3 regions of the Pseudoalteromonas sp. NZS127_1 genome follow, and region 3 is predicted to be linked to each of the others. Evidence: predicted binding sites of a transcription regulator. Region 3 holds the regulator's gene; each other region holds the start of a gene.
The links. Region 3 encodes LexA, which represses DNA repair genes until DNA is damaged. Its sites were predicted from a motif close to TACTGTATNNNNATACAGTA; they were not measured.
Positions count from the first base shown of each region.

Region 1: uvrD (DNA helicase II) is a predicted target of LexA. The motif match lies at 5,093-5,112, and genes of this name have one in related genera.
Region 2: I6F50_RS03530 (YebG family protein) is a predicted target of LexA. The motif match lies at 3,116-3,135, and genes of this name have one in related genera.

Region 1 covers NZ_JADYXO010000042.1:344-8,985, forward strand. The annotation lists gene I6F50_RS19840 (chemotaxis protein) at 1-713, opposite strand, end outside; gene I6F50_RS19845 (GNAT family N-acetyltransferase) at 816-2,885, opposite strand; gene uvrD (DNA helicase II) at 2,863-5,028, opposite strand; gene I6F50_RS19855 (hypothetical protein) at 5,332-5,556, shown strand; gene I6F50_RS19860 (YacL family protein) at 5,673-6,041, shown strand; gene I6F50_RS19865 (dUTP diphosphatase) at 6,147-6,770, shown strand; gene yrfG (GMP/IMP nucleotidase) at 6,786-7,433, opposite strand; gene nudE (ADP compounds hydrolase NudE) at 7,495-8,067, shown strand; gene cysQ (3'(2'),5'-bisphosphate nucleotidase CysQ) at 8,060-8,642, shown strand, end outside.
Region 2 covers NZ_JADYXO010000002.1:95,447-107,010, forward strand. The annotation lists gene I6F50_RS03505 (peroxiredoxin) at 1-109, opposite strand, end outside; gene fadR (fatty acid metabolism transcriptional regulator FadR) at 474-1,187, opposite strand; gene dsbB (disulfide bond formation protein DsbB) at 1,731-2,249, shown strand; gene I6F50_RS03520 (DUF6170 family protein) at 2,251-2,553, shown strand; gene I6F50_RS03525 (helix-hairpin-helix domain-containing protein) at 2,578-2,874, opposite strand; gene I6F50_RS03530 (YebG family protein) at 3,187-3,504, shown strand; gene putP (sodium/proline symporter PutP) at 3,779-5,257, opposite strand; gene I6F50_RS03540 (EAL and HDOD domain-containing protein) at 5,590-6,816, shown strand; gene I6F50_RS03545 (VacJ family lipoprotein) at 7,079-7,810, opposite strand; gene ccmI (c-type cytochrome biogenesis protein CcmI) at 7,820-9,070, opposite strand; gene I6F50_RS03555 (cytochrome c-type biogenesis protein) at 9,071-9,532, opposite strand; gene I6F50_RS03560 (redoxin family protein) at 9,532-10,101, opposite strand; gene I6F50_RS03565 (heme lyase CcmF/NrfE family subunit) at 10,098-11,564, opposite strand, start outside.
Region 3 covers NZ_JADYXO010000019.1:9,930-21,493, forward strand. The annotation lists gene I6F50_RS15565 (S41 family peptidase) at 1-877, opposite strand, end outside; gene I6F50_RS15570 (endonuclease) at 977-1,630, opposite strand; gene I6F50_RS15575 (DnaJ C-terminal domain-containing protein) at 1,861-2,829, shown strand; gene I6F50_RS15580 (chaperone modulator CbpM) at 2,829-3,149, shown strand; gene I6F50_RS15585 (membrane protein) at 3,225-3,950, opposite strand; gene I6F50_RS15590 (hypothetical protein) at 4,264-4,644, shown strand; gene I6F50_RS15595 (PaaI family thioesterase) at 4,645-5,085, opposite strand; gene lexA (transcriptional repressor LexA) at 5,253-5,870, shown strand; gene coxB (cytochrome c oxidase subunit II) at 6,388-7,530, shown strand; gene ctaD (cytochrome c oxidase subunit I) at 7,530-9,122, shown strand; gene I6F50_RS15615 (cytochrome c oxidase assembly protein) at 9,122-9,652, shown strand; gene I6F50_RS15620 (cytochrome c oxidase subunit 3) at 9,688-10,563, shown strand; gene I6F50_RS20500 (DUF2909 family protein) at 10,466-10,774, opposite strand; gene I6F50_RS15630 (SURF1 family protein) at 10,789-11,529, shown strand; gene I6F50_RS15635 (hypothetical protein) at 11,519-11,564, shown strand, end outside.

The DNA.
Region 1 (8,642 bases), on a different contig from region 3:
TGTGGGTCTAGATCAAAACCAACCTCAGTGAGCTTATCTAGTGGTTTAATGTCTTCTTTTTTATAGTCGATATTATCTTCGACTTTATCTACCAATAACCCTACGTGTGGGTTTAAGCCGTCTTTAGTGGTAAAAACAATAATAGGTTTATAGTCTAAGGTTATTTGCTCTTTAGCTGATTCGAATAAACGCTCTAGCTGAATTAGGTTACTACGCTTAATTTTTTCGAGCAGAGCTGATACTTGTTTATAATCGCTTTGATTATGAGCTGATATAGCTTCTTTTACCGTTTCTAGCAATGATTGGAAAGGTTCGTTAAGTCGAGACATTGTTAGTTTTAAGTCTTCATTATCGGTGTTGAACTCTTTGTAAAACAGAACAAAATCTTGTAGTTCTGCATCATTGCTTGAAATAGAAGCCGAGCTATTTAGCAAGTTACTTTGAAGGGTATTGAACCAGTTTAATAGTTTTTCTTGCCATGTTCTTAGTTGTTTTAGTACATGCGCATTACTTTGTTCGGTTGAGATATTATTTAAAATAATACCTAAATCAAACACAGGCGTTGGTATATCCATATAATCTTTAACACCAATAAAGCTTTTATTATTGTTGGGTAAAGTTGTTAGATTATTGTCAAAGCGCTCTGTTAATAAAATATCGAGTATTTTAAGTGAAATTGTTTTGCAGCCCACTTTAAAGTTTATTAATTCCATGCTTTTATCTTAATTTACCTGTTAATGCTTTAAGGATAGAACAAATTAAATAAATAGCTTAAAGATGGATAAGATTTAATAGAGATAGGTAACTAGGAGTTATTAGATGGCACTAGTGAGGTTTTTTATGGCACGTTTAAATTGATTCTCAAGCTGCTTTTTTCCTAATAAACCTAAGTGTTGAATCACTTTTTCATTACATTCATTTTGCAGCACTAACTTTATTAAAAGTTGTTTATCAGACTCTGTTAATTGAGACATACAAGAAGGAGACTGATTCACTACCTGCCAGAGAGTCGCAGAGATATTAAATTGAGTGAAGTTACTGTTTACGAGTAAGGCTAATCGTTCGCGAGTCTCGGGGCTTACTAACTCATCGCTAAATCCTTCAATTAAAATACTTACAAGTTGCCAATCTAGTGTTTTAAAATGTGTTAAAAGAGCATAAAAAAAGTCGTTTTTAAACTGCTTTTTCAAAGGTTGGATAATTGCACTTTTATTGCTTAAGCATTTAACCACAAGCGCTGAATGTTCAGCTGTGCTTTTATCGCGTTGATAACCCAGTTTTACGGTATCAAACCCTTGTTTTTGCCAAAAGTTAAGTAGCTGCGCTGTTGCGCCAAAGCTTGCACCAAACCAACTACATTGGCTTTTTACTTGCGACTCGCAATAGCTAAGTAGCTTTTTACCAAAACCCATATTGTGAGAACTCGGATCAATCGCTATTCGTACAACGCGAGCGCTCAACTGTGTTAAGTAGTCATTATTAAAACTAAGTTGTGAGAGGGTTTGAGCCATTAAATGACCCTGTGGGCGGCGCTCTCCGCTTATAACCTGTAGAGCAAGTTCTTCACTTAAACCACCTTCTATTGCGATTAAACATACACCAACTAATCGATTGTTAATTTTGCTGATGAATATTCGTTGCGATGGTGCGTCTAGTAGTTGGCGTAAATCGTTTACACTACTTTGATAGTGAGCCAATGCAAGCAGGGCAATAACTTGTTGCAGTAAAGGCTCATTGTTTACAAGGGATTGCTGAGTTATTTCGCTGTGAACTGGCTGCTCTAATTGCTCACTACTTAACTCTTTATATTGTGCATCGAGTGCAAGCAAGGTGCGAATGTGCTTCTCGAGGGGATCGTGTTTAGCAAAACGCAGTGGCTCATCAAGCGTTACAACTTTAGAGGCTTTATAGTGCGCTTTTATATAGTTACTAAAGCGAATGGTATAACCCCTACCATTGCCCTCATACCCAACCAGTGTACTTGCAAAGACTATACGAGGGTAATGAGCTAGCATTTTTAGCAATAACGGTACAGGGATCGCGGCAGCTTCATCAATGAGTAATAAATCGCACTCAGGTAATGCATTTAATAACGCGTCAGGTGCAACGTAGTGCAAGTTGGCGAGCTGTTTATGTTGAGCGTTGTATTGCAGGTCTAACTCGTTGGCTAAATGTTTAAAGCTACTATGGGTCGCTTTAAACTGAGTGCTGCAAATAATTACTTTTTTATCAGTCAATTTTGCGGCAGCTAAGCCAAGTGCTGCCGATTTGCCTCTACCTCTATCAGCATTAATGAGTAAAGGCCTGTTGGCACGACCATTAGCTATTTTTACTATTTGTTCAACGCAGTTTTGCTGTGGTACATAATCAATTTTATTATGCGTAACAGAGCTGACGAGATTACTAATACAGCCATTTTTTTCACTAAAATGAAAAGCGGGTAATTGCTTAATAATAGCCGCGAAACGTTGATTAAATAAACTGTATTCAATACTCTGACCGTGTGATTGCACTGTACTTAATGAGGGGTCTTGCCAAGAGGCTAAATCATTTAATTCGGGCAGTAATAAAAACAGTATACCGCCTGCTTTAACGGTGCCGGTAAGTGCTGCAAGTTTATCAGGGTGTAAACCACTAAAACCATCGTAAACAGCATGAGCAAATTCTTGCCCTAAAATTTGGTGAGTGCGAGTAGGCCAGTACGAATTTTTAATCGCGCACTGCTTTGATACAACAAGTGTATTGTTTTCATCTATTAATGAGTTAAGTAATTCATAACACCAAGCAGGGCTGCCCGTAATCAGCACTAGCTGACGATGATACGCGCCAGCTAGTTGTTGTTCTAACTCATTTAGGTGAGCTTTATACAGCTTGTAATCGTGCATAGGCCGTTACTAACCATTTACTGCCAAGGTCGTCAAAGTTAACTTGTACGCGAGATTGCGCGCCACTGCCTTCGTAATTAAGTACGGTACCAACACCAAACTTAGCATGCAAAACTCGTTGCCCTAAGTTAAAGCCACTGTCTTCAAATGCGGCATGGCTAACTGATGCGCTAAAACGCCCGGCGGCAGGCGGGCGAGAAACCTGTGTTTTAATACGAATTTCTTCAACGCAGTCCTCAGGTATTTCGCGTAAAAAGCGTGATGGGCTATGGTATTTTTCTTGCCCGTATAAGCGGCGACTCTCAGCATGGCTAATGTATAACTTATCCATTGCTCGTGTCATGCCTACATAACAAAGGCGGCGCTCTTCTTCTAAGCGGCCAGACTCTTCGTTACTTTGCTGAGAAGGGAACATGCCTTCTTCTACGCCGACCATAAAGACTAGCGGAAACTCTAAGCCTTTAGCTGAGTGAAGCGTCATCATTTGTACGGCGTCTTCGTGTTCTTCTGCTTGTCCTTCACCCGACTCAAGTGACGTATGGGCTAAAAAGCCTTGTAAAGGTGAGCTGTATTCTTCGTCTTCAGGAAGTTCATACTGATCACAAGCGCTAATTAGCTCTTCTAAGTTTTCTACGCGAGCACGGCCTTTTTCACCTTTTTCAGCTTGGTACATTGCCATCAAGCCTGAGGTTTGAATTGTGTATTTGGCTTGCTCATGCAAAGTAAGATCGCTAATTTTATCTTCTATTTGTTCAACGAGTTCTACAAACTTACTCACTGCGCCAGAAGCACGACCAGATAAATGCTGTTGTTCTACAATTGCTTTTGCGGCATACCAAAGCGGTAATGATTCTGCTCGTGCACAGTCGCGTATATGGCTCAATGTTTTGTCGCCAATACCGCGTGCTGGCGTATTAATTACACGCTCAAATGCGGCATCGTCTTGACGATTACCCACTAGGCGTAAATACGAAAGCGCATCTTTAATTTCTTGTCGTTCGAAGAATCGCATACCACCATAAATACGGTATTTTAAGCCTTCTTGCAGCATGGCTTCCTCAAGTACTCGAGATTGCGCGTTACTACGGTATAAAATTGCTGCATCTTGCAGCGCATTACCTGCATTTAACCAGCTTCGTAATTTGCTACTTACAAAGCGTGCTTCGTCTAACTCATTAAATGCTGCATAAATAGAGATTGGCTCGCCATCGTTACCGTCGGTCCACAAGCTTTTACCCATACGTTCTGAGTTATTTTGAATTAATGCGTTAGACGCTTTCAAAATAGTTGCGGTTGAACGGTAGTTTTGTTCAAGACAAATGGTTTCAGCGCTAAAGTCAGTTAAAAAGCGTTTAATGTTTTCGATTTTAGCACCGCGCCAACCGTAAATACTTTGGTCATCGTCGCCTACAATCATAATGCTATTTGTATCGCCAGCAAGTAACTTTAACCAAGCATATTGAATGGTATTTGTATCTTGAAACTCATCTACAAGCATATGCGCAAAGCGTTGCTGATAATGGCGAAGTAACGTAGGGTTATTTTTTAATACTTCGTAACTACGTAGTAATATTTCAGCAAAGTCTACTAAGCCTGCGCGATCGCAGGCCTCTTGATAGGCGGCGTAAACACGCAGCATCATTTGCTCGTTAATATCGTATGCTTGAATATCTTTAGGGCGAAGTGCTTCATCTTTTTTGGCGCTTATGTACCAGCCAAATTGTTTAGCAGGCCATTTTTTATCATCAATATTCATCGATTTTAATAAGCGCTTGATCATCCGAAGCTGATCGTCAGAGTCTAAAATTTGAAAGGCTTCTGGTAAGTTAGCTTCACGGTGATGAGCACGTAAAATACGATGCGATAAACCATGGAACGTACCAATCCACATACCACCTACAGGGGCTTTTAGTGTTTCTTCAACGCGGCTACGCATTTCTTTAGCTGCTTTATTAGTAAAGGTAACTGCAAAAATACTGTAAGCAGAGGCTTGCTCAACTTGCATAAGCCACGCAATACGATGAACTAACACTCGTGTTTTACCAGACCCAGCACCTGCTAATACCAGCATGTTTTGTAGTGGGGCTGCAACGGCATCGCGTTGTTTGTCATTTAAGCCATCGAGTAATTGTGAAACGTCCATCGTTACGCCTTTTTAATCAATATTGTGGGCAGTATAACAGGTGTTTTTGTTAGGCTAAATAAAATACTGTTTTTATAAACAGCTATTTATAAAATAGTGTTCAAAACGAGTAACTTGCTAATTAATTAAGCGAATAAAAAAGTGTAAACGGATAACAATAATTGCTAATTTGACCTAATTTTAGCAAAATCTACCAACTCTCTAAATCTAGACTAATTTAACTATTTGATTTGTAAGCTTTAATAAATTGGCATAGAGTGTGTAGGTAAATAATTATAAAATCAAATAAATACAGAGGTTAGTATGGCAGATCAAGGTTCTGGCGGTAACGTAATTGCAGCATTATGTAATATATTTTTTCCTGGTTTAGGGCAGTTAGTGCAAGGGCGTATTTTAGCGGCTATATTTTTTGCACTCGCTATTATAATAAGTTACGCACTAATTTATGTGCTTGTAGGCTTTGTACTTGTGCCTATTATTTACTTATGGTCGATCATTGACGCAGCGCGTTATAGATCGCGAAGTTAACGGTTTTAAAGTTGAGTAAAATAGCGCCCATGTGGCGCTATTTTACTTTATATGTCCTGTGGTTTACGGGCGTTTACGTATATAATTACGCAATTAAAGATTTACAGGCAAACCCTATGGAATATCAATTTATTCGCGACCCTATTAGTGGGCTACGTATTAAAATAAGCAGTGAACACGCTATTATTGGTCGCTGGCTAAACGAAGAAATAGGCAAAGACAAAGTAGCCATGGTGCAAGCGCTTATTGCATCGGTAAGTTCAAGCTATGAGCCGCTAACGCTAAAAGGCCAAGAAATAGATTTAATATTAACGAAAGACGAAGCATTATTTGAAGCCCATGCACTTCATCAAGACAGCGAAGACCTAATAGCGTATCAAGATGACGATTTAGCGCTTGAAGAAAATGGTTTAAGTAGTGGTTGTGGCTTTGAAGATTTCATTGATTTAATTGATTCATGGCATGAGTTTACGACGTCACGATAAACATAACTAGCACACTAATAAAAATATACAGCAATGCACAATCAGCATTTTATCTGTATTATTACACCAACGAAAATTACGCCAACCAAAACGACAGGAATTGATATGTCTGCCAATTTAAACAAGCTAGTAGTGATGCTAGAAATGCAAAACGCCATGAATACTAAAGTACATGAGCAATGGTTTACTCAAGGGTTTGAATGGTACCGCGCTATTTGGGTTGAGTGTGCTGAAATGCTAGATCATCATGGTTGGAAATGGTGGAAAAAACAAACACCAGATACTGAACAAGTTATTTTAGAGTTGGTTGATATTTTTCATTTTGGTCTATCGCTTAGAATTGACGGCGAAACTAGCTACGAAGACTTAGCAAAGCAACTTGAAACTGAGCTTAGTAATGCTCAACAAGCTGATGACTTTAAACAAACACTAGAGATATTAGCGGCGTCGGCTGTTGCTGATAAAACGTTTAATGCAGGTGCTTTTGCCGGCTGTATGGCGCAAATAGGTATGGATATTGATGATTTATATCGCGGCTACGTAGGTAAAAATACGTTAAACTTTTTCCGCCAAGATCACGGTTACAAAGATGGTAGCTATATTAAAGAATGGAATGGGCAAGAAGATAACGAGCATTTAGTTGAAGTAGTTAAAAGCCTTGATACAGAACATGCAGATTTTGCAAAGTTAGTATATCAAGGGCTAGAAGCGCGTTACCCAAAAATTTAAGTCACGTAAGTTGAGTTAGATAATCTTACGATAGTCGGTAACACTTAGGTAATCGGCTATTTCGTTATGTGGTTGTTGGCTATCTGGGTTAGCAACTGCAAGTAAGTGCTCAATGCCGTATTCTCGTGCGGCATTCAAAACCGGCACACTGTCATCTACAAACAAAGTGCGCTGCTTATTAAACCCTAAGTCTTTTTGTACTTGGTGCCACAAACTTTGTTGCTCTTTACTTACTCCATATTCATGAGTAGACACTACGCCATCTAGGTAGTTATCAATCGCTGTATGCTCAAATTTAAGCATGACACTCTCAGGGTGGGCGTTGGTAAGTAAAATTAACTCTTTGCCTGCTTTTTTAAGCTCAGTTAAAAAATGAGGTACGTCTTCGCGCATTTTAATTAAATGCTGAGACTCTCGTTTAAGCTCCATTATAGGCAAGCTTAATTGCTGCTCCCAATAATCTAAACAATACCACTGTATTTGACCGCTCACAGCTTGATAGCGTTTTAAAATATCTGCTTTAGCTGCATCTAGGCTAATGCCCCTTGCTAATGCGTGTTGCGCAGGAATAACGTTAAGCCAAAAATGACTGTCGTAATGTAAATCGAGTAATGTTCCATCCATGTCGAGCAAAACGGTATCGATTTTTGACCAATTTAACATAGGAATTTCAACTTATAAGGTTTATTATTGAACTAACTGCCATGATAGCAAATTAACGCCAATGACACAGAAAAAGCACCCAACACCACCACAAATCCTCAGTAACAATGTTGTCGCTAAAAGCCGCCTGTTTACTGTGGAGTCTTTAGAGCTAAAGTTTTCTAATAACGAAGAGCGTCAGTATGAGCGAATTCGCGGCGGTGGCCGGGGAGCAGTGATGATTGTTCCGTTAAGTGCAGACAACGAATTACTACTTGTACGTGAATACTGTGCGGGCACAAACGATTACCAGTTAGGTTTTCCTAAAGGCTTAATCGATCCGGGCGAAACGCCAGAGCAAGCTGCTAACAGAGAGCTTAAAGAAGAAATTGGCTTTGGTGCTGAGTATTTTAAACCATTAAGAACAGTAACAATGGCGCCGAGTTACTTTAATGCCACTATGCATATTTTATTTGCTAAGCAATTATACCCACAAACCCTTATTGGCGACGAACCAGAGCCGCTTGTTGTTGTTAAGTGGCCATTAACTCAGTGGCAGTCATTATTAGACCAAGAAGATTTTACCGAAGCACGCAGTGTTGCAGCTTTGCTATTATTAGATAAGTATTTAGCGTCTGGAGCTGCCGATGAATAAATTAATCGAACCGTGTATTGAATTAGCTGAGCGTGCTGGCGATGCAATTATGGCCATTTATAAAAAAGGCGATATTGGCCAACAAGAGAAATCAGATAATACGCCTGTTACCAAAGCTGACTTAGCAGCAAATGACGTACTGGTTGCTGGATTAAAAGTCTTAGCGCCCGATATCCCAATTATGTCGGAAGAAACACCTATACCTGCACTTGCCGACAGACAGGACTGGCAGCGTTATTGGTTACTCGATCCGATGGATGGTACAGGCGAATTTATTTTAGAAAGTGGCGACTTTGCAGTAAACATTGCATTGATTGAAAATAATCATCCTGTGCTTGGCGTTATTCATTGGCCTGCAAAAGGTGTGACTTATTTTGCTACAGCTAAAAATGGTGCCTTTAAACGTGAAAACTCAATTGATAAGCAAATATCTGTAGCGCCGCCAGAGAACTTGACGCTTGCAGTGAGCCGCCGCCAAAAAATAGAAGCGGTGAGTCAGTATTTAAATAGTCAGTTTACAACTATTGCTATTGGCTCGTGCTCATTAAAAGCTTGTACTGTTGCAGAAGGTAAAG
Region 2 (11,564 bases), on a different contig from region 3:
TTTTACCTTTAATTGTTTCATGAAGGTTATAGCTATCTACAATTTCACCGTTACCAAGAACAGCTGCAGCGGTAAAGTCTGGTGCCTGGCGGCCTACTAATACACCCATTTTATTCTCCAAATATTTTGAGTTTGTTTTCAATTGCTTTCGCAATGCTGGTACTTATATGGGCGCTAAAAATTAAAAACCAATAGCGAACACATATAATTAATTGGCATTCTAAAGTTATTCACTACAAAAGAACAATCGCATTTAACGATGTGAGCAATCGAAAATAACGAACACTTACAACTTGCACTAATCTGCTTGAATAATAGGTCTATTTTGAAGTGTAAATTGCGTTGTAATTAGATAGAACTTTTGACGTTACTGAAGAAAGCTTAATACATTAAATTGTTTAAAAATTCATATAATGCGGTATTAATTTTTACAGCTACAAAAAAACCTGCAAATGCAGGTTTTTCGTTTAAATTTAATCCATTATATCTGAGGGCATATCGCCTCGAATTTTTTGCCAAATCTCACCTGTTTGATGACCGTATTTACGCATCATCGAAATAGCACCATCGTGCTCTTTATTTTCTGCCAAGATTGTTAAATCTTTATAAAACTGACGAGCAAGTTCACGAGTTCCGGCATCAGAGAAGTAATGACAACCAATCTTTGAATAAAAGCCTCTAAAACCGTTGAGTATTAATACATAAATACGGTTATTACCCGCAACGGCTAATTCGTGATGAACTTTATAATCGTAGTCAGCAAATGCCTGCGCAGTGTCTTCTAGCTCATGACTTTGTGATAAAATTTCAATTACACGTTCAGGATTTAACTTAATTGCAGCACGTGTATAAATAGCACTGATATTAGTACGTGCAGATAAAAGCTGATCTGTCAGCTCTGGCATCTTGTCTTCATCTAAGCGCGCTAGTGTTTCAAGAATATTTAAGCCAGACGTCTCCCAAAAGTTATTTACTTTTGTTGGTTTACCATGCTGAATTGTTAACCAACCATCACGTGCTAAACGCTGTAATACTTCTCTCAAGGTCGTTCTTGTTACACCAATTAACTCTGAAAGTTCTCGCTCGGCAGGTAGAATTGAACCTGGAGGGAAATCGCCGTTCCAAATAGATTCAACTATATATTCTTCAGCAAATCCTGCTGGGCTTTTCGCTTTAAAAATTCTCATCCAGTTCCCACTCGAATTAATCAACACTCATCGTTTTACACGAATAACTGACTGATTGTACCAGACGAAGCATAACTAACAAGTAAAGTCAGATATATTAATAAGCAAATGAGTAGAAATTAAAGATTAATAAATAATAAAATTTAGGTTTTTCTAATATCGCTACAATGTATAAATATACAGAGCAATATTCATTGTAGGTACATTGTAATTATTGGTATTTTTATTTACACCATACTTAGCTGAATCAACTTAATACACATAAGTACATTAAAAAGGAACACCTATGCAACAGAGCGTTCTAACAGCAACTTTAAAGAAGTGATTAGGCAATGCACCAATGTTGTATAAGTAAGCGATATAACTTAGCTTATGTATCAATGGGAACTAAGTAGAGCGCCATGTAACCTCTGCTGAGGCTGTATTGAGTAGTCAATAATTTCATCTTATAAAAAGCGACTTCGGTAGCTTTTTTTTCCTTTTTGTTGCCGCATACATTATCCTAGGTCATAATCTAACATCTTATTTAAACGCGGAATTTTTATGAACTGGCTTGCGCAATTACCCACCCAACGTACCCCGTGGCTTTTATTTACAGCTATCGTTTTTTTACTTGAAGTGACCGCCCTTTTCTTTCAATACCAAATGGGATTGGCGCCTTGCATAATGTGCATATATCAACGTACCGCTGTACTGGGTTTATTAGGTGCAGGCATTGTAGGTTCGACTAAACCACAGAGCAAAGCAGTTCGTATATTAGCGTATGTAATTTGGGGTGTATCGAGTGTTTGGGGATACCTTATAGCTCGCGAGCATATTGATATGCAAACCACCACAGACCCTTTTGCATTTAGCTGTGAGTTTGAACCAAACTTCCCATCGTTTATGCCGTTACACGAATGGATACCTAGCTTTTTTCAGGCGACCGGGGATTGTGGAAATATAGATTGGCAGTTTATTGGTTTGAGCATGCCTGCTTGGATGGAAATTATATTTGCGCTATTCTCAATCACTTTGTTTGCGTTAGTGATTAGCCGCTTAATAACAAAAAAATCGATTTAATATGTTTACCTTTTTTTCAAGCCAATTAGATGATCTTAAACACTTAAAAGTGCGCAAGCGCCAGGACGTAATAGCACTTTCGTTAAGTATGTTATCGCCAACTGATAAAGTGTTACTACGTATTATTAAATTAATATTACTAAGTCCACTATTTTTAATATTCACGGTATTTAAAGGTTGGATATTAATCCCGTTTTTGATACTTGGTGGGCTTTGCTATCCGCTATTAACAACACCTATTGAAATTAACTTTGCTAAAAAGCACTTAAGCGATGCATTAAAACAATTTAATCAGGGCGCATAGCGCCCTGATTATTACTTAATAGCTTTAAAGTGAAATTTTCCCCTCTAATTTAGCTAATAGTTTTTTACCAATTCCTTTAACTTGCGATAAATCACTGACGCTTTTAAATTCACCGTTTTCTTCACGATAATCCACAATTGCCTGCGCTTTTTTCTTACCTATACCCGGTAGCTTAGCAAGCATATCTGCATCAGCATTATTTATACTAATTGTCTCAACTTGAGGCATTTGCTTGGTTACTTCCGATAGTTGTGCATATACGGTAGTTGCAGGTAGTAAGCATAATAAGCTTATGATGAGTAAATTTTTTAACGTTTTCATTAAACTTGCCCTTATTCTTCTTTTCTTAATTTTGAGTATTGCTCAGGAAATCAATAAATAAGGAACTGTAAAGTTCATCACTTAAAGTGTACCTAAGCGCATTATCACTATGATCCGAAATCCTGAAAATGCAGCTGGTACAACAAGTGATTGCTTAACTAAAGTAAAGTTACCGTTTTTTGTCAAATTTAAGACACCTAAAAATTAATACTTCACGCTTGCAAATTTACTTACAAACCATTACTGTACATAAAAACAGTAATCTAATGGTTTTTACAAACCACGGTGCCAAGCAATTTTGCAGGAGAAATCATGGCTGTTGTTGTTAAATATGTTGTAGAACGAAACGGAGTCGAGCGTATGACGTTTACTACCAAAAAAGAAGCTGATGCTTATGACAAGATGCTCGATATAGCAGAATCACTTGAGCTAATGCTAGAAAAGGTAGACGTACCGCTTAGTGAGCAACAAATTGAATCACTTGCTTTAGAAATAGCGAAAAGCAAAGATGACTTTATGACTATATTAAAGGGCGGCAAAGATCCCGTTGTTGCCAAAGCGCCAACAAAAAGTAAAAAGTCAGATAATGTTGCATCAATTGAAGATAGCAACGATAAAAAAGCAAGTTAATTCGTAGATTGCCCTTTCCTCGGACGGGACAAACTAAATAAAAAAGGGAGCAACTAAGTTGCTCCCTTTTTTATTATACCAATTCACTTAATTAAGTGATCTATTTTGAGGGTAAAAAAACGTGTTGATAGCTAGGCAAAAAATTCGATATTTAGTTGTTCTAAATGATAATTTTTTAACGCCAGTAGCGACACATTAGCCCCGCAAAATGATTAAGTATTATTGCGGATTGGTATTAATTACTACTCATTCAAAAATGAGTAGTAATTGCTATTTAAAGCTCTTTTTCTACTTCATCAAATAAAGCGGTAATGTTTTGCTCTGGCTCTTTTGTAGCTAAGCTAACAACAACAATTGCGATACTAGATAAAATAAAGCCAGGTACTATTTCGTACATAAAGCTACTTAAGCTTTCACCATTAATAGTAAACGGACCATAAACCCAAACAAGCACTGTAAACGCACCTACTAACATACCCGATAACGCACCGGCAAAATTCATACGTTTCCAGTAAAGGCTGAACAGTACCAATGGACCGAAAGCAGCACCAAAGCCTGCCCATGCATTACTTACTAGGTCTAAAATAGAGCTATCTCTGTCGTAAGCTAAGTAAATAGCAAACATAGCCACTACGGCAACGCTAATTCGACCAACAGTAACTAATTCAAAGTCGCTAGCATCTTTACGTAAAAATGTTTTATATAAATCTTCAGTCAATGAACTTGAGCTTACTAGCAATTGCGATGAGATAGTACTCATGATAGCAGCCAAAATTGCAGCTAGTAAAAAGCCAGCAATAAGTGGGTGGAACAATAACTCAGAAAGAATTAGGAAAATCGTTTCAGGATCTTCAACTACAATATTATTTTCATAAGTATAAGCAGCACCAAATATACCAGTACCAACAGCACCAAGGGCAGCAACAATCATCCATGTCATACCAATACGGCGAGCTTTAGGCATATCCTTAACACTACGTACCGACATAAAACGAACGATGATATGTGGTTGACCAAAATAACCTAAACCCCATGCCATTGCAGAAATAATACCCAATGCAGAGCCTGCTCCAATCCAGTTAAGCATATCTGGATTTACACTATGTAAAGTAGATTCTAGAGGTTGTTCAAGTAAAGAGTATGCAACAGTAGGCACTAGAATCAGTGCGATGAACATAATACAACCTTGCACGAAATCAGTTAAGCTAACCGCTAAAAAACCACCAAACAAAGTGTATAAAACAACGACACCCGTTGTAATGTATAAACCCACTTCATAACTTAAACCAAATGAGCTTTCAAACAATTTTCCGCCGGCTACAACACCAGATGACGTGTAAAGAGTAAAGAAGACTATAATCACAACAGCTGATACAACACGTAATAAGTTTGACTTATCATTGAAGCGATTTGAGAAGTAATCTGGGATTGTTATAGAGTCATTTGCTTTTTCAGTGTACACACGTAATCTAGGTGCAACTAACAGATAATTTAACCAAGCACCAATCACCAAACCAATTGCTATCCATGTACTACTAAAACCAGTAACAAACATCGCACCAGGTAGGCCCATTAAAATCCAGCCACTCATGTCAGATGCACCTGCAGATAGTGCAGCAACACTTGGTGATAGATTTCGTCCACCTAACATGTAACCTGATACATCGCCAGTAGATTGCTTATATGCATATAGTCCGATACCTAACATTACAACAAAATATAATGCTAGTGAAATAATCATTCCTGTTTCCAAATTAGCCTCCGCATAATTATTAATAACAGGCTCTTGATCCGAATATTGACTCTTAAAATATTATAATAAAGACACTATTAGGATAAAAACCATTCTCGCTGACTATATCATGCCTAACAATAAAATCTCCAACTTGTTGCTTCCAGCTGATACAAAAATACTCATGTTGAATAATTTTAAAGCGAATTGGTAAAATATAATGAATTAAATAGAAGAAACACCTTAATTTATAATGATAATTTATTAATCATGCAAATATACGTAATGCTATTTTGAATCTTTTGCCATATATTATTACAATACCCAATTACATCACTCTTACGGAACTGTTTATGTATTTTTACGCTGCACGTCAACCGATTTTAGATAGAGATAAAAAACTTATCGGTTATGAGCTTTTATTTCGTGATGGCGTTGATAACGTATTTCCCGATATAGATGGTGACGAAGCAACAACACGACTTATAGAGGGTAGCCAGTTTAATTTTGGTTTAGAAGATTTAACTGACAATAAACCTGCCTATATAAACTTCACCCTAGAAACACTATCAAAGGGTTACCCTACACTACTAGGTAAAGACACTATAGTTGTAGAAATACTTGAAACTATCCAGCCTGGTAAGCGTTTATTAGCTATCGTTAAAGATTTAAAAGATAAAGGTTACACTATTGCTCTTGATGACTATATTCATCAACCTGTATGGCGTCATTTTTACCCATTTATTGATATTATTAAAATAGACTTTTTAGCATCCGATATAGATACAATAAAAACGGTTCTAAACGATTTAAAACCGCACTCACATATTAAGTTACTTGCCGAAAAAGTAGAAACCTATGAAATTTACCAACAAGCTTTAGAGCTTGGGTTTGATTATTTCCAAGGATTTTTCTTCTCAAAACCTGAAATGGTACAAAGTAAGGCTCTACCACCTTCAGAAATGGCATTAGCTGAATTACTTTACGAAACATCAAGTGTTGATATGGATCTTAAGAAAATCACTGATGTGTTTGAACGTGATGTAAACCTATCTTATAAATTACTTAGGTATTCAAATTCTGCCGCATTTGCAAGACGCGCAGAAATAAGTACCATTAAGCAAGCTCTTATAGTGCTTGGCGCCAATGAAATTAAAAAGCTATTGTCACTACTGTTTGCAGCACAAGTATCAGCAGACAAACCTGTAGAGCTAATTAGGCTATCGCTTACGCGCGCTCGATTTGCTGAATTGCTCGCTATATCCCATGGGCAGTTTAAAGATACCGGCATGGCATTTTTAACCGGTATGATGTCGCTAATGGATGCTATTTTAGATGAGAGTATGGAAAGCGTAATGAAAAAGCTTCCACTTTCTAATGATATAAAAGCAGCGCTATTAAACGATGAAGGCTTGCTAGCAAAATATTTAAACTTAGTTAAATACTACGAACAAGCAAACTGGTCAGCTGCAAACGAGCTAACGAAAGAGCTAAATCTAGGTGAAAAAGTTCCCGATGCTTATCATGAAGCGCTAGCTTGGGTTAATGAACAAATGCAGTTAGTAGTGAACGAAAAATAAACTACCTGAACTCTGGTTAAGATATTTACTAATATATTAAATCATAATGATATTTAAATTTATTTTTCTCTAGCCAGAGATTTTCAGTGAAAACAAGGCGAACTTACGCGTCAATAGTTAGCCTATTGCAAGTAAATTCAACGTAGTTAGCGCTGAAAATAACTGCTCGAGATAGATTTATTATCCAGAGTTCAGGTTAAATATATAAACAGCAAATAAAAACGCCAGCATTTAGCTGGCGTTTTTATGAGTGGCTTTTCAATTATAAACTTTCTAAAAAGTCTTCATCAAAATCAGCTGGCTCTTCTTTTATTGGTGGGTTGCCATCGTACAGCTCATAAATCTGACGCTGGAAGTAAATATCTTTTACAAATAAGTACGGATCAAGTGAATCATTTAATAACCCTTCTTGTGGGATTAATGATGCACGCGCCTCAACTGCTTTTAAAACAAACACTAGAATAGTTTGTGGAGTCGTTAGCGCAACTTCAGGTAATACAAAGTTGTCGACTACATCACCGGTCAGGTTACGTGCTGTTGTAGGACCCATGCCAGGTAGCATTAAATAAGCACCATCACCCACGCCCCATACACCTAACGTTTGTCCAAAGTCTTCATCTACAATTTCAAGACCAAGTGAACTGGCTACATCAAAAATACCAAAAATACCAACCGTAGAGTTAACTAAAAAACGCGCTAAGCTCACACTTGCATTACCCGGTTTACCTTGCAAACCCGCATTAATCATATCGACAGGTGCTGTAATATTACCTGTAAAATTAACAATACCGTTTCTTACCGGTACAGGCGTTACTTCAACATAACCTACAGCAACTGGGCGCAATAAATAAGCATCCAGTACATCCATATTAAAGTCGTATAACGGACGATTAATACTTTGCAGCGGATCTCTGTCATCTACTTTGCTTTGTGGTACTTGAGCACACCCGGCTAGTATCAATAAACATAAAAAAGTAAAACTGTGTTTTAACATCTAACGTCCTTAAGGTATTAATGTATCAATTTGAAGTTGGTAGTCACTTACACTTTCACGCTTTAACGACTCTGAATGACCTTCTAGCTCACCAGAACTTGGCATAACCGAGTCATCTATAGAAATACGCGCCGAAATAATAATATTTTCTGCACTAGATAAGTTAAGCCCTGCAACCATTGCACTACTATCACTCAACTCAACTGTAATTGGAAATGAATAATTAGCGAGTTTAACAGCAGCTAATGGCATTGGCGAACCACTTGCTGCTTTTGCAAATATAAACAAGATACCGTCTTTTGGCTGTTTATCTATAAGCTCTTTTGCAATGTCGACTGTAACTGCAATAGCACCCGTTGTAGTAACTGGCATAACAGAGCCTTCCGTTTGCATTTGCTTCTCTATATCAGCGATACGCTCAGAGATCATGCTATAACGAGAATCATTTTTTTCCATACTCGCAAGTAAAACTTCAAATGCAGCTTTGGCTTGAGGCCAATCTTTACGTTCATAAGCAATGAGTGCTAATAACGAAATTGCATCTAAATTGGTAGGCTCAACTTTTAGTACTTTTGAGAGCATACCTGCCGCACGAGTCATATTAGCTTCGCTACCTTCTAGTAATAAAACTTGGCTATAACTAATAAGTACCTGCATATTATCAGGATTCATACGAAGTGCTTTATCAAATGACTGCTGCGCCATGTCAAATTCATTAAGCGACATAGCAACTCGTCCAAGTAGCATCCAAGCAACTTCATCATCACCTGAGCGGCTAAGCTTTGTACGAAGTGCCAATGCAAAAGCCTGCAGCTCATTTTGGCTAAGCGGCTCACCTTTTTGCATTACAGCACGCTCGCCGTAATCAGCTAAATTATCCATTGCATCATGCCAAGCCGAAATTTGCTGCTGACTACCCGTTAAACCATAAAAAACACCTGTTAGAGCAAGAACAAATGCGCCACCAGTTAAAGCAAAAATACGATTATTACCTTTGCTGTTTAGTGATTTTTCTGGTGATAACTCATTCAATAAACGGCGTTTTAATTCAATAATTGATTCTGCATGATTTACGGTATCAATACGCTGATTGTCTAAATCGGTTTGTAAATCAACTAAACGCTGCTCATAAATGCTAATTAACTCAGCATTGGCGTTATGAGTAATTGTTTGAACGCGCTCTTTTTTTAAAAAAGGCAACATCACAAACCCAAGAGCAACCAGTGTGAGTAAAGCAAAACACGCCCACATTAAAATCATTTAACTTTGCTCCTGACGTTTATTTTGTTCAATTAGCTTAGCTAACAACATTTCGTCGTCACTGCTCCACGTTTGTTTTACTGATGCTTTTCGCTGGCGAATAACAATAAAACCAAAGCCGACTATGACAATTAATACAGGTAATACCCAAAGTACTAAAGTCGCTGGTGTAACTGGTGGGTCGTAATGAACAAAATAGCCAAAGCGGTCAATCATGTAATCAATCACTTCGTCTTTGCTCTTACCTTCTTTAACCAATACGAGTACTTTATCGCGCAAGTCTTTAGCAACCACAGCGTCAGAGTCCGCAATGTTTTGATTTTGACACTTAGGACAGCGCAGCTCTTTAGTTAGCTCTTCAAACAATATTGCTTGTTTGTTGTTATCAAATTGATAGCGATCTTGCTCTGCAAACGCACAGATGCTTACAAAAAGGCTAAGCGTAAGTAGTAACCATTTCATTATTTAAGCTCCTGCATAATTGGCGCAAATTTAGCACGCCATACTCGCGGGTTTATATCGCCCGTGTGATGCAATAAAATAGTGCCGTTTTTATCGACTAAAAATGTTTCAGGCGCACCTGAAACACCTAAATCCAACGACAAAGTACGATGTAAATCTAAGATATTAAATTGATATGGGTCACCCGCACGTTGCAGCATATCGCTCACTTCACTGCGAAGTGATTGCATATCAAAAGGGCCATCAAAGTCAGCATCGTAACCTTGTACGTAATAAAGCCCAATAATTTTAACGCCTTGCTCACGTAACTTAGTTAAATAACCAAGTTCAACTAAACATGTTGGGCACCAAGTACCCCATACATTTAGTAAGTAAACTTCGCCTTTTAAAGACTCGTTGGTCCACGGCTTAATATCTTGCATTAAATCAGGTAGATTAAATGCTGGCATTTCTTGACCTAACCGACCCGTTTGAATTTCACGAGGATTAGCAAAAAGGCCTTGGTATAAAAATACACATACAAAAGCAAATACTAAAAGCGGCGCAATAGCTAAAATTTTACGGTTCATAAAACATTCTCCGATGCAGCTCTACGCGCTGTTTTAGCTGATGTGCGGTAGCGTTTATCAAATAAAATCATAAATCCAGCTAGGGAAATAAGCACACCACCAATCCACATCCAACGAACAAACGGTTTATGATAAATGCGAAGTGACCATGCACCTTGGCTCAACTGCTCACCTAACGCTAAGTATAAATCACGTGTAAAGCCTGCATCTATGGCCGCCTCGGTCATAAACTGCATACCAATATCATACTTACGTTTTTCGGCATGTAAGCGTGTTACTAGCTCATTGTTTTTAAGCACCGATACAACACCCGCATGACCACTGTAGTTCGGCCCGCGAATAGTTTTAACACCATCAAAACGGTATTCATACTCGTTAAGCTGAACTGTATCGCCTTGCTTCATCGATACGTCACGCTCAACTGAATACGCCGATGTAAGCGTTACACCTACAATAACAAACGAAATACCAATATGCCCAAGCACCATAGCCCAGTAACTTACACCTAAGCGTTTTAAACCTTCTTTTAAGGTGCCATGCACTGCGGCTTTAGTGTAAATGTCGATCCCAGTTGATATTGCAATCCAAACCGCAAGCGTAGTGGCCAGTAGCGTAAGTGGTTTTACTAAATCGTAACTTGAAAACAACCAAGCACAGGTAATCACTACACTGGCTAATACGCCCATTAATATTTTGTTTTGTAAGAAAGCCCATTTATTTTGCTTCCAGCGTAAAAATGGTCCTATACCCATCAAAATAGCAAATGGTACTAAAATTATTGCAAACATCTTATTAAAAAATGGTTCGCCAATAGAAATACTGCCCAAGCCCATTTCTTTATGAACCATAGGTAATAACGTACCCAGCAATACGATTAATGTAGCAACTACTAAAAATATATTATTGAGCCATAACGCCACTTCGCGTGATACAAACTTGTATCGGCCTTCACTATGTACTTGCGATACACGCAGTGCATATAACGCTAAGCCACCACCTACAACGATGCCTAAAAAGGCGAGTATAAATAAGCCTCTATCAGGGTCTGTTGCAAAAGCATGCACCGATACAATAATACCCGAGCGCACAATAAAGGTGCCTAACAAGCTTAATGAAAATGCTGCGATAGCAAGTAGTACGGTCCACGATTTAAATACACCACGTTTTTCGGTTACGCTTAATGAGTGTAGTAATGCTGTAGCTACAAGCCATGGCATTAATGATGCGTTTTCGACTGGATCCCAAAACCACCAGCCGCCCCAGCCAAGCTCTGAATATGCCCACCAGCTACCAATTGTGATTCCTAGAGTTAAAAAGCCCCATGCAGTCATTGTCCACGGACGTGACCACTTAGCCCATGTGTTATCAAGCTTACCGGTTAACAACGCAGCAATAGCAAAAGAGAAAGCAACTGATAGCCCTACATAACCCATGTACAGTAATGGCGGGTGAATAATCATGCC
Region 3 (11,564 bases):
CGGTTTTAAACTTATTTACCGCATCAATAAGTCCTTCTTGGGCAATGCTTATATGGCTATTAAATTGCATGTAACCCACGCTTGAACCATTTGCGGTTGTAATCGTTTTAACATTTTGAACAGGTGTTTGTTCAATATTACCAGCGGTTACATTAAATGTTTTTTCGGCGCCATCGTTACTGCGTACAACAATAGTATGTGAGTCGCCGTTAGTAGGACTAAATAAACCTTCGTTAAGCGTATCTACACCCGACTCTGTATTGGTATTAATGCTAACACCGTCAACTGAAAGTACAGTATCACCACGTTGAAAGCCTATTTGGCTTGCAGGTGAATCATCTTCAAGATAAGCGACGCGTAAAATACGGTCGGCTGTATCGCCAATAAACGCCCAATTTATACCGTAACCAGAAGTAACGCCCGATTGCGCTTCTTGAAAGTAATCTTCAGAAGGCTCTGAAAAATGAAAGTTATCTTTTTTTGCCCCTGAGTCGGTAAGCTGCTCTGTTTTTAATTGAGCGAAGTAATCGGCTACTGTTGTAAAGCTTTCAGGGTCGTTATCGGCAATCTCATCATACCAAAGGTAGGTTTCGTCGCTCCAAGAGCGAAGCCAGAGCTTTTCATAAAGGGCAGAACCCGCTTGATCTGGGTAGGGGTTGTTGTTATTAAAGGGATCGTTATCCGTACGAGGGGTTTCGCAAAAGTTTTTTAAATCGTTAGAGGGCTCAAATACCGCCGCTGTCCATGTTGGGCTGCTACTAACAGGTGTTGTAACTACAGGAGCAGAGTCGATACCGCCTCCGCCGCCACAACCCGTTAAAGCAAAGCCCGAAAGTGCTGCAAAAATGGCAAGCGAGGTTTTATTATTTTTAAACATAGTTAAGGACTTTCTGTAAATAAGTTGTTTAAAATATTACAACACTCGCTCGTTTATTCAACATTTATAACTTTGATTTATGTAAATGAGTGTTAAAGCTTAGAGCTTGCTCGCACTACTTGTATCTGCAAATGCTTGCTTTTTCCACGCATTAAATAACTTTTGCTGTTTATCAGAGATTTTTAAACCGTATGTTTTCTGCATGTAAGCGTAAGTGTCGGCTATACGTTTACGTGCATAGACAGGCGGTTCAACTACACGTTGCTTAAAGTTTACTTTTACTTCGCAGCGACCATACTGTGTGGCGTTTTCGCTAAGCATGCCAAAACGATAATTAGAGCGATCGGCATTAATTTCGCCAATAGCTGGCGCTAAGTTATTTATATCAGCTTCCATTTTTCTAAATTTAGCACTTACTTTACGGCAGTTTTTACGTCCGCCATCTTGCCAACATTGTAGCTGATGACCAAATTCCCACGCCGGAACAATATGTTCCCATTCAATACGTAGTGCTCGTACATTTACTTTGCCTGAGCGGGTAAGTGTATTTCGAGGAATGTAACCACAGTTAGTCGGATCGGGAGTTAGTTTTTTACCTTCTTTTTTAATATCACAGCCGCAGTAAATGCTTTTAGCGTTGTCAGGTAGGGTTTTAATTAGATGTCTTTTAGCGGTTGAAAAGCGGGTGAATTGTTCGGCCGATACCGAAACGCACACACAACAAGCCAATAAGGCCAGAATAAATCGAGTCATATCCATCACAAATGTGAACTACAGGAATGCCTAGTTTAAAGCCCTGAAGATAAAAGATAAAGTTAACTTAAGGCCTGCACTTATATTACTAAAAAGTGTCTAATTAATTTTTTCTTCAAAGTTATTTTACTATTCATTTATTTCTTACTATTTATTGTACTTTAGCTACACAAGATTATAAGTTAAGGAGTATGCTTAAAGCTTACTCAATATGGGGATTTGGATTGCAAATGAAATTTGTTGATTATTATTCAGTACTTGGGATATCGCCTGATGCAGACGATAAAGCGGTTAAAGTAGCTTATAAAAAGTTAGCCAGAAAATATCACCCAGATGTAAGCAAAGAGCCTCAAGCAGAAGATAAATTTAAAGAAATAGCAGAAGCTTACGAAGTCATCCATAATAAAGATGAACGTAAAAAATACGACGAGCTACGTCGCCATCAACAAAATCGTGCTCATCAGCAGCAAACAAATTATCGCGGTAGCGCTGGTTCTACACAAGGTAATTACCAGCAAAGTGATCCTCAAACCGATCAAGAATTTTCTGACTTTATTAATTCAATGTTTGGCGGAGGCGGTGGGTTTGATCGTTCAGGGCAGAGCAGAAGTAACGCTGCTCGCGCGCAAAAAGGACAAGATGTGGAAATAGAGTTCCCGATTTTTCTTGAAGAGACTTTAGTTGATACCGTTAAGCCTGTTGAGTTTATGTTACCGCAGCGAGATAGTAGTGGTCGTGTCTCTGAAATTAAAAAATCACTTAAAGTGAAAATTCCCGCAGGCTCAGTAAATGGCGAACGAATTCGACTAAAAGGGCAAGGCGGATTAGGGTCAGCGAACGGGCAAAATGGCGACTTGTACTTACAAATTAGTTTAGTGCCCCACCCATTATTTGATGTTGAAGGTCATAACCTAAATATAGTCGTCCCTCTTGCACCATGGGAAGCGGCTCTTGGTACAAAAATAAATTTACCTACGTTGGCAGGCAAAATCCAATTAACTATTCCATCTAATAGTCAGTCTGGCCAACGCTTGCGTATTAAAGGCAAGGGATTAATGAGTAAAAAAGCCAAAGGTGATTTATTTGCTGTGCTTAAAATTGTTAATCCAACATCTGTTGATGATACCAGTAAAAAACTGTGGGAAGAATTAGCCGAAAAAGCTCACTTTGATCCCCGTAATAACTGGAGCAAGCCATAATGCAAATTATCGTGACACAAAAAGATGATTTACTTACTAGCAAAGAGCTATGTTTGAGTAGTGATATTAGCGAAGCAATTTTATATGAGCTAGTTGAGCACAATATTGCGGTTCCAATTGAGGGGAAGCATGTTACGCAGTGGCAATTTACGGTATCTGCAGTGACCTTAGTTAAAAAAGCGGCCCGTATTCAACATGACTTTTCGTTAGATTGGTCGGCAATAGCTTTAGTTTTACAATTGCTGGATGAGCGTGATGAGTTGATTTTCGAAAACGAAATGTTAAAGCGACATTTGAGTCGATTTAAACACTTGGAATAAAATCTGCCCTTGGGTACTTCCTAGGGCTTATTTACTCTTTGGTGAGAGTGCGCTAGTTCTTAAAAATCAATATGACTACTTTGATTTATTCTTACTTTTAATTCGGATAAATCGTTTTAGTCGTATGTTTTGCATAAGTAGTAATATTCCACTTAGGCAAAAAAGTACGCTGGTTGCTGCAAAACTAATAAGCAGCGGATTATTAAAATCCTCTCGCTCATCGTAATCCATAATATGTAACATCCAAAAAAAGTCGAAAATTCGCCATAGTGTGCTGCGAACGGTGACAACTCTGCCGTTATTTTCTGACAAGTACAGTGTTGTGTTAAATGTGTCGTCAAATTGTACCTGCCAAACATTGGTTTTATATCCAACTTCTCGCATACCTTGCTTTAGCAGTACAGCGCTTGTCACTTGAGCATCAATAAGTAGGTGTGCTTTAGCATTTGCGGTAATTTGTATTTTAGTTGGCGGCTCAAAAGGCCGGCCTGTTATACCGTTAAAGCTTTGCTGTTCATCTTTATTTATTACTGTAATTATAGGTGTGGTTAAAAAGTTCTCAAAAATTATTTGTGTTGGATTAACCACCTGAGATGCAATATCGTTAAGGGAGGCAACATAATCAGCCTGCGTAAATGGGTTATTAAGAGTACGTGTTGCAAGATGCTCCCCATGAACTTTATCAAGAGGAATAGCGCTCATGACTAAACCGCCTAATAGCCAAGCTAAAATTTGTAATGTGAGCAAATAACCGAGCCATTTATGTAACTTGCGAGCATACTTAAATATTTTTTTATTCATGTTTTAGTCTTATTATTTTTAGAGGCTAGTTTATTACATTAATGGGATTAGTTACTGCGACATTTTGTCGCAGTTTAAACTATAGCTTACTGTAATCATTTAAAAATAAAAAAGATTACACTTAAATTGCTAACATGACTTATTTGTTTAATTGAGCTGAGTGTTTGATATCCAGCTAGCTTTAAACGCTAAAAAATACTTAAAAGCTGCGAAATATCTATATAAAGTGGTTAATAGAGCATAGTTGATTTGGTATAACGGTAAAACTGCGTTAAAGTTTGCAATGAAATTATTAGAGGATAAATACGAAACGATGTCGGAAATTCAATTTTTAAATGTAGATCTTGAGCTTGAATCAAAGCAAGATATTAGTTTGCTAGTGGCAGACTTGAAAAAAGTCGCGACGATTTTACATTATGACAAAGACGAATACCGTCAATTAGCGCGTATTGAAGCAACAGGTGTAGTAAACACGCCTGACAAAGCAATAAACCATATATGTGAGCTTATTGAATCGTGTTCGCGTAACGCGCTAAAGCAATGGTTAAGCTGTTCACGTAGAACGTTTGATATTGGTTTTGAATCAGGCACTTCCCCTAAGTGCTTTAATCAAGCCTTAGATGCAGATACATTACTACGTATATCTGCGATTGGTGCGGGTATGGAAATTACAATTTACCCAATCGAAAAGTAACTATCTTCGCTCTACGACTGCTGCGGTCATTTTTGATACGCAGCACAGCTCATTGCGGCTATTTGTAATTTTTATTTCCCACACTGAACTACGTTTGCCAATATGAAACGCTCTTGCCGTTGCTGTTAAAGTGCCGTTGCGAGATGCTTTTAAATGACTTGCGCTAATTTCCTGCCCCACGCAGTAAAATTTTGTAAAATCGACAACAAAGTTAGCTGCATAGCTGGCAACTGTTTCGGCAAGTACAACGTTAGCACCGCCGTGAACCATTCCCATTGGGTTATGATGCTCAGGAATTGCCGGCATAGTGGCTACTAAGTAATCATCACCAATTTCAGTGACTTCTATTCCCATGGTTTTCATTAATGTTCCTTGGCCATCAATGCCTTGTTCTAACTGCTTGCACAGCTCTAAAGTGATGGGCTGGTACCAAATACTCATAATGACTCCTTTGCTTTTTTAATCATTTATAAACCTAGCGTTAGTTATATCCCTAAAATGTACACAAGTGAAATTACTTTGGCTATTTTAAGGCTTAATTTAAATTTGCGATTTTTATTTAACTGTATATACTCACAGTTAAATGTACTGTATGGAAAACCAGTTGTATGCGACCATTAACGAACCGCCAAGCTCAAATACTCGAACTAATTAAAGTTTTTATTAAAGACACTGGTATGCCTCCTACACGTGCTGAAATAGCGCAAACATTAGGTTTTAAAAGTGCCAATGCTGCTGAAGAACATTTAAAAGCACTTGCTAAAAAAGGCGCAATTAAAATGAAACCAGGTGCAAGCCGTGGTATTCAGTTAATTGAAGAAGAAGAGCCAGAACAATTAGGTTTACCGCTTATAGGGCGTGTTGCTGCTGGTTCACCTATTTTGGCGCAAGAGCACGTTGAAAGTCACTGCAAAATCGATCCATTAATGTTTAAACCGGCTGCAGATTTTTTACTACGCGTTAACGGTATGAGCATGAAAGATATTGGTATTATGGATGGTGATTTACTTGCTGTACATCGTACTCAAACCGCTGAAAACGGGCAAGTTGTTGTTGCCCGCCTAGACGAAGACGTAACTGTAAAACGTCTTGAGAAAGCGGGTCGTAAAGTATTACTTCATGCTGAAAACGACGATTTTGAATCTATTGAAGTAGATCTTGAGAATGAGTCTTTTAATATTGAAGGCTTAGCCGTTGGCGTTATAAGAAACGCTGATTGGATGTGACTTTAAAAATAGCTTTTAAACAAGCAGTTTTATAAATGCGTACTAATTAGTACGCATTTTCTGTTTTAAATTCGCACTAATTAGTACGCATTTTCTGTTTTAAATTCGCACTAAAAATAGGGCATAAATAGCTCACTGACAATTTAAGCTGTAAACTTTTTTGCACTTATATTTTCCCCCTCCGAATGCGTTAAACCCCTTTGTTTTGCTCATCTTTTGAACTTCCTGTTACCTAGTTGGTTACTGATTTTTTATTAATTACTCAATATCACCTGATTGTTTTTTATACTAAAACTTGCTTGTTGTTCATTTTTTAGCTAATTATTAATGTGCTGAGCTAATAATAACTCACAGCTTTTTAGTTTTGAGAACACACAATATACACAAACCCGTTGTTGGCGCAGCAAAACCAATCAATATTAAATGAGATTGACTAAAAAAATAAAAATAACGAATTGGCGTTTAAGCCGTATGCCTCTTCGCTTTGCATTCGCAATAGCATCAAAGGAGCCGTCACATGGGTAAACTGACCTCTACCTTGTGGCTTATATTATGTGTTTTTTCGCACCCAGTTTTGGCTAACAGCCAATACAATATGCGCAAAGGCGTAACCGATATAAGCAATAATGTATATCAGCTGCACATGACCATATTTATAATATGTTGTGTGATTGGGGTGATAGTGTTCGCAATTATGTTTTGGGCACTTATTCATCACCGTAAATCTAAAGGGGCTGTACCTGCCCAATTTCACGAAAGCACTAAAGTAGAAATACTTTGGACTGCAATCCCGTTTGTTATTTTAATTGCTATGGCAGTACCAGCCACTAAAACCCTAATTGCAATGGAAGATGCCAGCAAAGCTGATCTCACTATTAAAATTACAGGCTCGCAATGGAAATGGCATTATGAATATATGGGTGAAGATGTAGAGTTCTACTCTATTTTATCTACCCCGCAAGATGAAATAGCGAATCTTGCAGATAAAAATCCTAACTACTTACTTGAGGTTGATAAACCTCTCGTACTGCCAATAAATCAAAAAGTACGATTTTTAATGACTTCTGACGATGTTATTCACTCTTGGTGGGTACCTGATTTTGCAGTTAAAAAAGATGCGAATCCCGGCTTTATAAACGAAACATGGACGAACATAAACGAAGAAGGTACTTACCGAGGCCAATGTGCTGAGTTGTGTGGTAAAGATCATGGCTTTATGCCCGTTGTGGTGGTCGCTAAATCTGAGGCTGATTTTAAAACGTGGCTTGCAGATGCAAAGCAAGCTAAACAAAAAGCAGCATTAGCAGATGCCGCATTACTTGATAAAACCCTCCCAAAAGAAGAATTAATGACTTTAGGCGAACAAGTATATATGGCCAATTGTGCTGCATGTCATCAGCCTACTGGCATGGGGTTACCGGGTGTATTTCCTGCACTTAAAGGCAGCCCTATAGTGCTTGGCGATATAAAAGATCACATTGATGTAGTTATCCATGGGCGACCCGGTACGGCAATGCAAGCATTTGCCAAACAGTTATCTATAAAGCAATTAGCAGCGGTTATTACTTATAAACGTAATGCGTGGGGTAATGATACGGGTGATGTTATTCAACCGAGTCAAATACAGGCAGCACTTGATGCCAAAGTGGAGGCGAACTAATGAGTAGCATAGTAGAACAATCTAACGCCAATGAAGCTCATCATGCTCATCACCCAGCTAAAGGTTTTAAACGCTGGCTTTACACAACTAATCATAAAGATATAGGTAGTTTATATTTAATTTTTTCGCTGACCATGTTCTTAATTGGTGGTGGAATGGCCATGGTGATCAGAGCTGAATTATTTCAACCAGGTTTACAGTTGGTCGATCCTCACTTTTTTAATCAAATGACCACAGTGCATGGTTTAATTATGGTGTTTGGTGCGGTTATGCCGGCCTTTACAGGCCTTGCTAACTGGATGATACCACTCATGATTGGCGCGCCAGATATGGCATTGCCAAGAATGAATAACTGGAGCTTTTGGATTTTACCGTTTGCGTTTTTAATCCTATTGGCATCGTTATTTATGCCTGGTGGGGGTCCTGCATTTGGTTGGACTTTTTATGCACCACTGTCTACAACATACAGTAATGATAATACTGCATTGTTTGTATTTGCCGTACATATTATGGGGATTAGTTCAATAATGGGCGCAATCAATGTGATTGTAACCATAGTGAACTTACGTGCCCCAGGCATGACATGGATGAAGTTGCCCTTATTTGTATGGACGTGGTTAATTACTGCCTTTTTATTAATAGCGGTAATGCCAGTGCTTGCAGGAGCTGTCACTATGGTACTTACCGATAAGTATTTTGCGACCAGCTTTTTTGATGCCGCAGGCGGTGGCGACCCGGTGATGTTCCAACACATTTTTTGGTTTTTTGGTCATCCCGAAGTATACATAATGATTCTTCCTGCCTTTGGCATTATATCTACAATAGTACCTACCTTTTCTCGTAAAAAACTTTTTGGCTATGCCTCAATGGTATACGCCACATCCTCCATAGCACTATTGAGCTTTATTGTATGGGCTCATCATATGTTTACCACTGGGATGCCGGTCGCTGGCGAGTTGTTTTTTATGTACGCGACCATGCTTATATCGGTACCTACAGGAGTAAAAGTATTTAATTGGGTTGCCACAATGTGGAAAGGCTCAATAACTTTTGAAGTGCCAATGCTTTTTAGTATTGCGTTTATTGTGCTGTTTACCTTAGGTGGCTTTTCGGGTTTGATGCTGGCAATTACACCTGCTGACTTTCAGTACCACGATACTTATTTTGTAGTGGCGCATTTTCATTATGTATTAGTAACAGGGGCTGTGTTTTCGATAATGGCAGGTGCTTATTATTGGCTACCCAAATGGACAGGCAACATGTTTAATATCACGCTAGCTAAATGGCATTTTTGGCTATCGCTGGTGAGTGTGAACGTACTGTTTTTTCCTATGCATTTTGTAGGGCTTGCCGGTATGCCGCGTCGAATTCCCGATTATGCACTTCAATTTGCCGACTTTAACGCAATCATAAGTATTGGTGGATTTGCCTTTGGTTTATCGCAATTGTTGTTTGTAGCTGTGGTAATTAAATGCGCGCGTGGCGGTGATAAAGTGCCTGCAAAAGTATGGGAAGGGGCAGAAGGGCTTGAGTGGGAAGTTGACTCTCCAGCGCCATATCATACTTTTTCTACGCCGCCGGTAATTAAGTAATGACACACGCACCGCTACTCAAACGTTTGGTACTTATTTGCATAGGCATGTTTGCCTTTGCCTTTGCTTTAGTACCTTTGTATGACGTGTTTTGTGATGTAACAGGGCTTAATGGAAAACCTTCGCTTGAGCAAGCAGAGCAAAGTACACAAATAGTACAAAACCGAGAAGTCGGCGTTAGCTTTACTACTCACGCACAAAGTGGTGCACCGTTTGAAGTTAAATCAAAAGAATACAGTGTAGTGGTAAAACCCGGTGCAATGCGTGAAGTAATGTTTAGTGCTAAAAATAACAGCAACCTAGATAAAGTAATGCAGGCTGTACCATCAGTCTCGCCAGGTAAAGCGGCAAAGTATTTACACAAAATAGCCTGTTTTTGCTTTGATCAGCAACCTCTAAAAGCAGGGGAAGAACTTGAATTTAAATTACTTTTTTATGTTGATACCGCACTGCCGAGCGATATTGAAGAATTAACTTTATCTTATACCGTATTTGATATTAGTGAACAGCTGGTGGCAAGTAACAACTAGCTTTTTAAACTAGTGTGAAACTAGGAGTAAATAAAATGAATCAAGAATATGAGCATTATTACGTACCTGAGCAAAGCCCATGGCCTATTGTAGGTGCTGTTGCATTGTTTTTTATTGCAGTAGGGGCAGGCTTGACTGTTATGAGTGTAGGTAAAGAAGGTGGTAGCGGGGTTTATCTGCTTTATGCCGGTATTGCTGTACTTGTGTATATGTTGTTTAGCTGGTTTAAAAATGTAATTAATGAATCGGACCAAGGTTTGTACTCAGCACAAATGGATCGCTCTTTTAGACAAGGTATGAGCTGGTTTATTTTTTCTGAAGTTATGTTTTTTATGGCCTTTTTTGGTGCGCTTTTTTATGCACGCGTATTGTCGGTACCTTGGCTTGGAGGCGCAGGCAATAATGCAATGACTAACGAGGTTTTATGGCCAACTTTCGAAGCTGTTTGGCCGCTAGTTTCAACACCTGCTGGTGAAACTACTCAAGCTATGGGCTGGCAAGGCTTACCGCTTATAAATACCTTAATACTGCTTACTTCCTCAGTTACTTTACATTTTGCCCACGTAGCGATGGAAAACAATAAACGCACTCCACTTAAAGTTTTTTTAGGCGCTACTATTTTATTGGGCGTTTGCTTTTTAGGGCTGCAAGTTGAGGAGTACATGCATGCATATAATGACCTTAACCTAACGCTAGATGCGGGCATTTACGGTAATACGTTCTTTTTATTGACTGGTTTTCATGGCATGCATGTAACGTTAGGAACCGTACTTTTATTTGTAATATTTTTACGGATATTAAAAGGGCACTTTACTAAAGATAAGCATTTTGCTTTTCAAGCAGCTGCTTGGTATTGGCACTTTGTTGATGTGGTGTGGCTGTGTTTGTTTGTATTTGTATATGTGCTGTAGCGTTTATTGGCGAATTATTTGCTTTAATAAAACCAAGTTTAAGCGCTGCAATAACAACAACTAAAACAACGACCGAAAACAATACGCGACGACCTAAAAAGTGAGACATAGGTCGTCCCCCAGTTTTCCCTGACACCATAATAAACAATGCTCTAAATAAGTTAAAAAGTATAAATATTAACAACAGTACGATAATAATTTTAATAATCACTGAGTTGACCCTTTATGCAGTTAGTTTTATGGCACAAACAAAAGCTTAGTTCACTAATCACACTTTGTATGGTTGTGGTTGTTGTACTTGTGTGTGTGCGACTAGGATTTTGGCAGTTGGAGCGGGGTGAGCAAAAACAGCAGCAACTAACCGCTATTGCTAAGCAACAGACTCGTGGTGTGATGAGTTGGTCTCAATTACATAACCTGCCTGATAGCTGGAACAAAACAGGTGTATTGGTTGAGTTAAAAGGGCGGTTTGTACAAAACCAATATTGGCTTTTAGATAATCAAGTTTATAACGGACAAGTAGGGTACGACCTACTTGCTTTACTAAAGCCAGCCAGCGAAGAAAAAGTGATTTTAGTTAATTTAGGATGGGTAAAAGCGCCTATATCTAGAGATACACTGCCAAAGGTTACTCTGCCTACAGGTGTTTTTATTCTTAAAGCGCAAATAAAAGAAAATAACCTAAGTAGCTTTACGCTTGAAGATAAAACTATAAATAACGACTTACCTACAAGAATCCAATCTATCGACTTGAATATGCTGAACACTCAAAGCCAGCAATCATTAATTAATTTTATGGCTTACAGACAAGGTACTGGTGATGAGATTGCAACACCTCATTATGAGGCAGTTGTTATGAGCCCTCAAAAGCATAATGCCTACGCTGTGCAATGGTTTTTAATTGCTATTGCATGTGCTGTTGTGGCTATTTTTGCGAGTAAAAAAAGGACACATAATGAAAAATAACCCCCTTGTGTTGTTTGTGGGCTGCTGCGCTATCC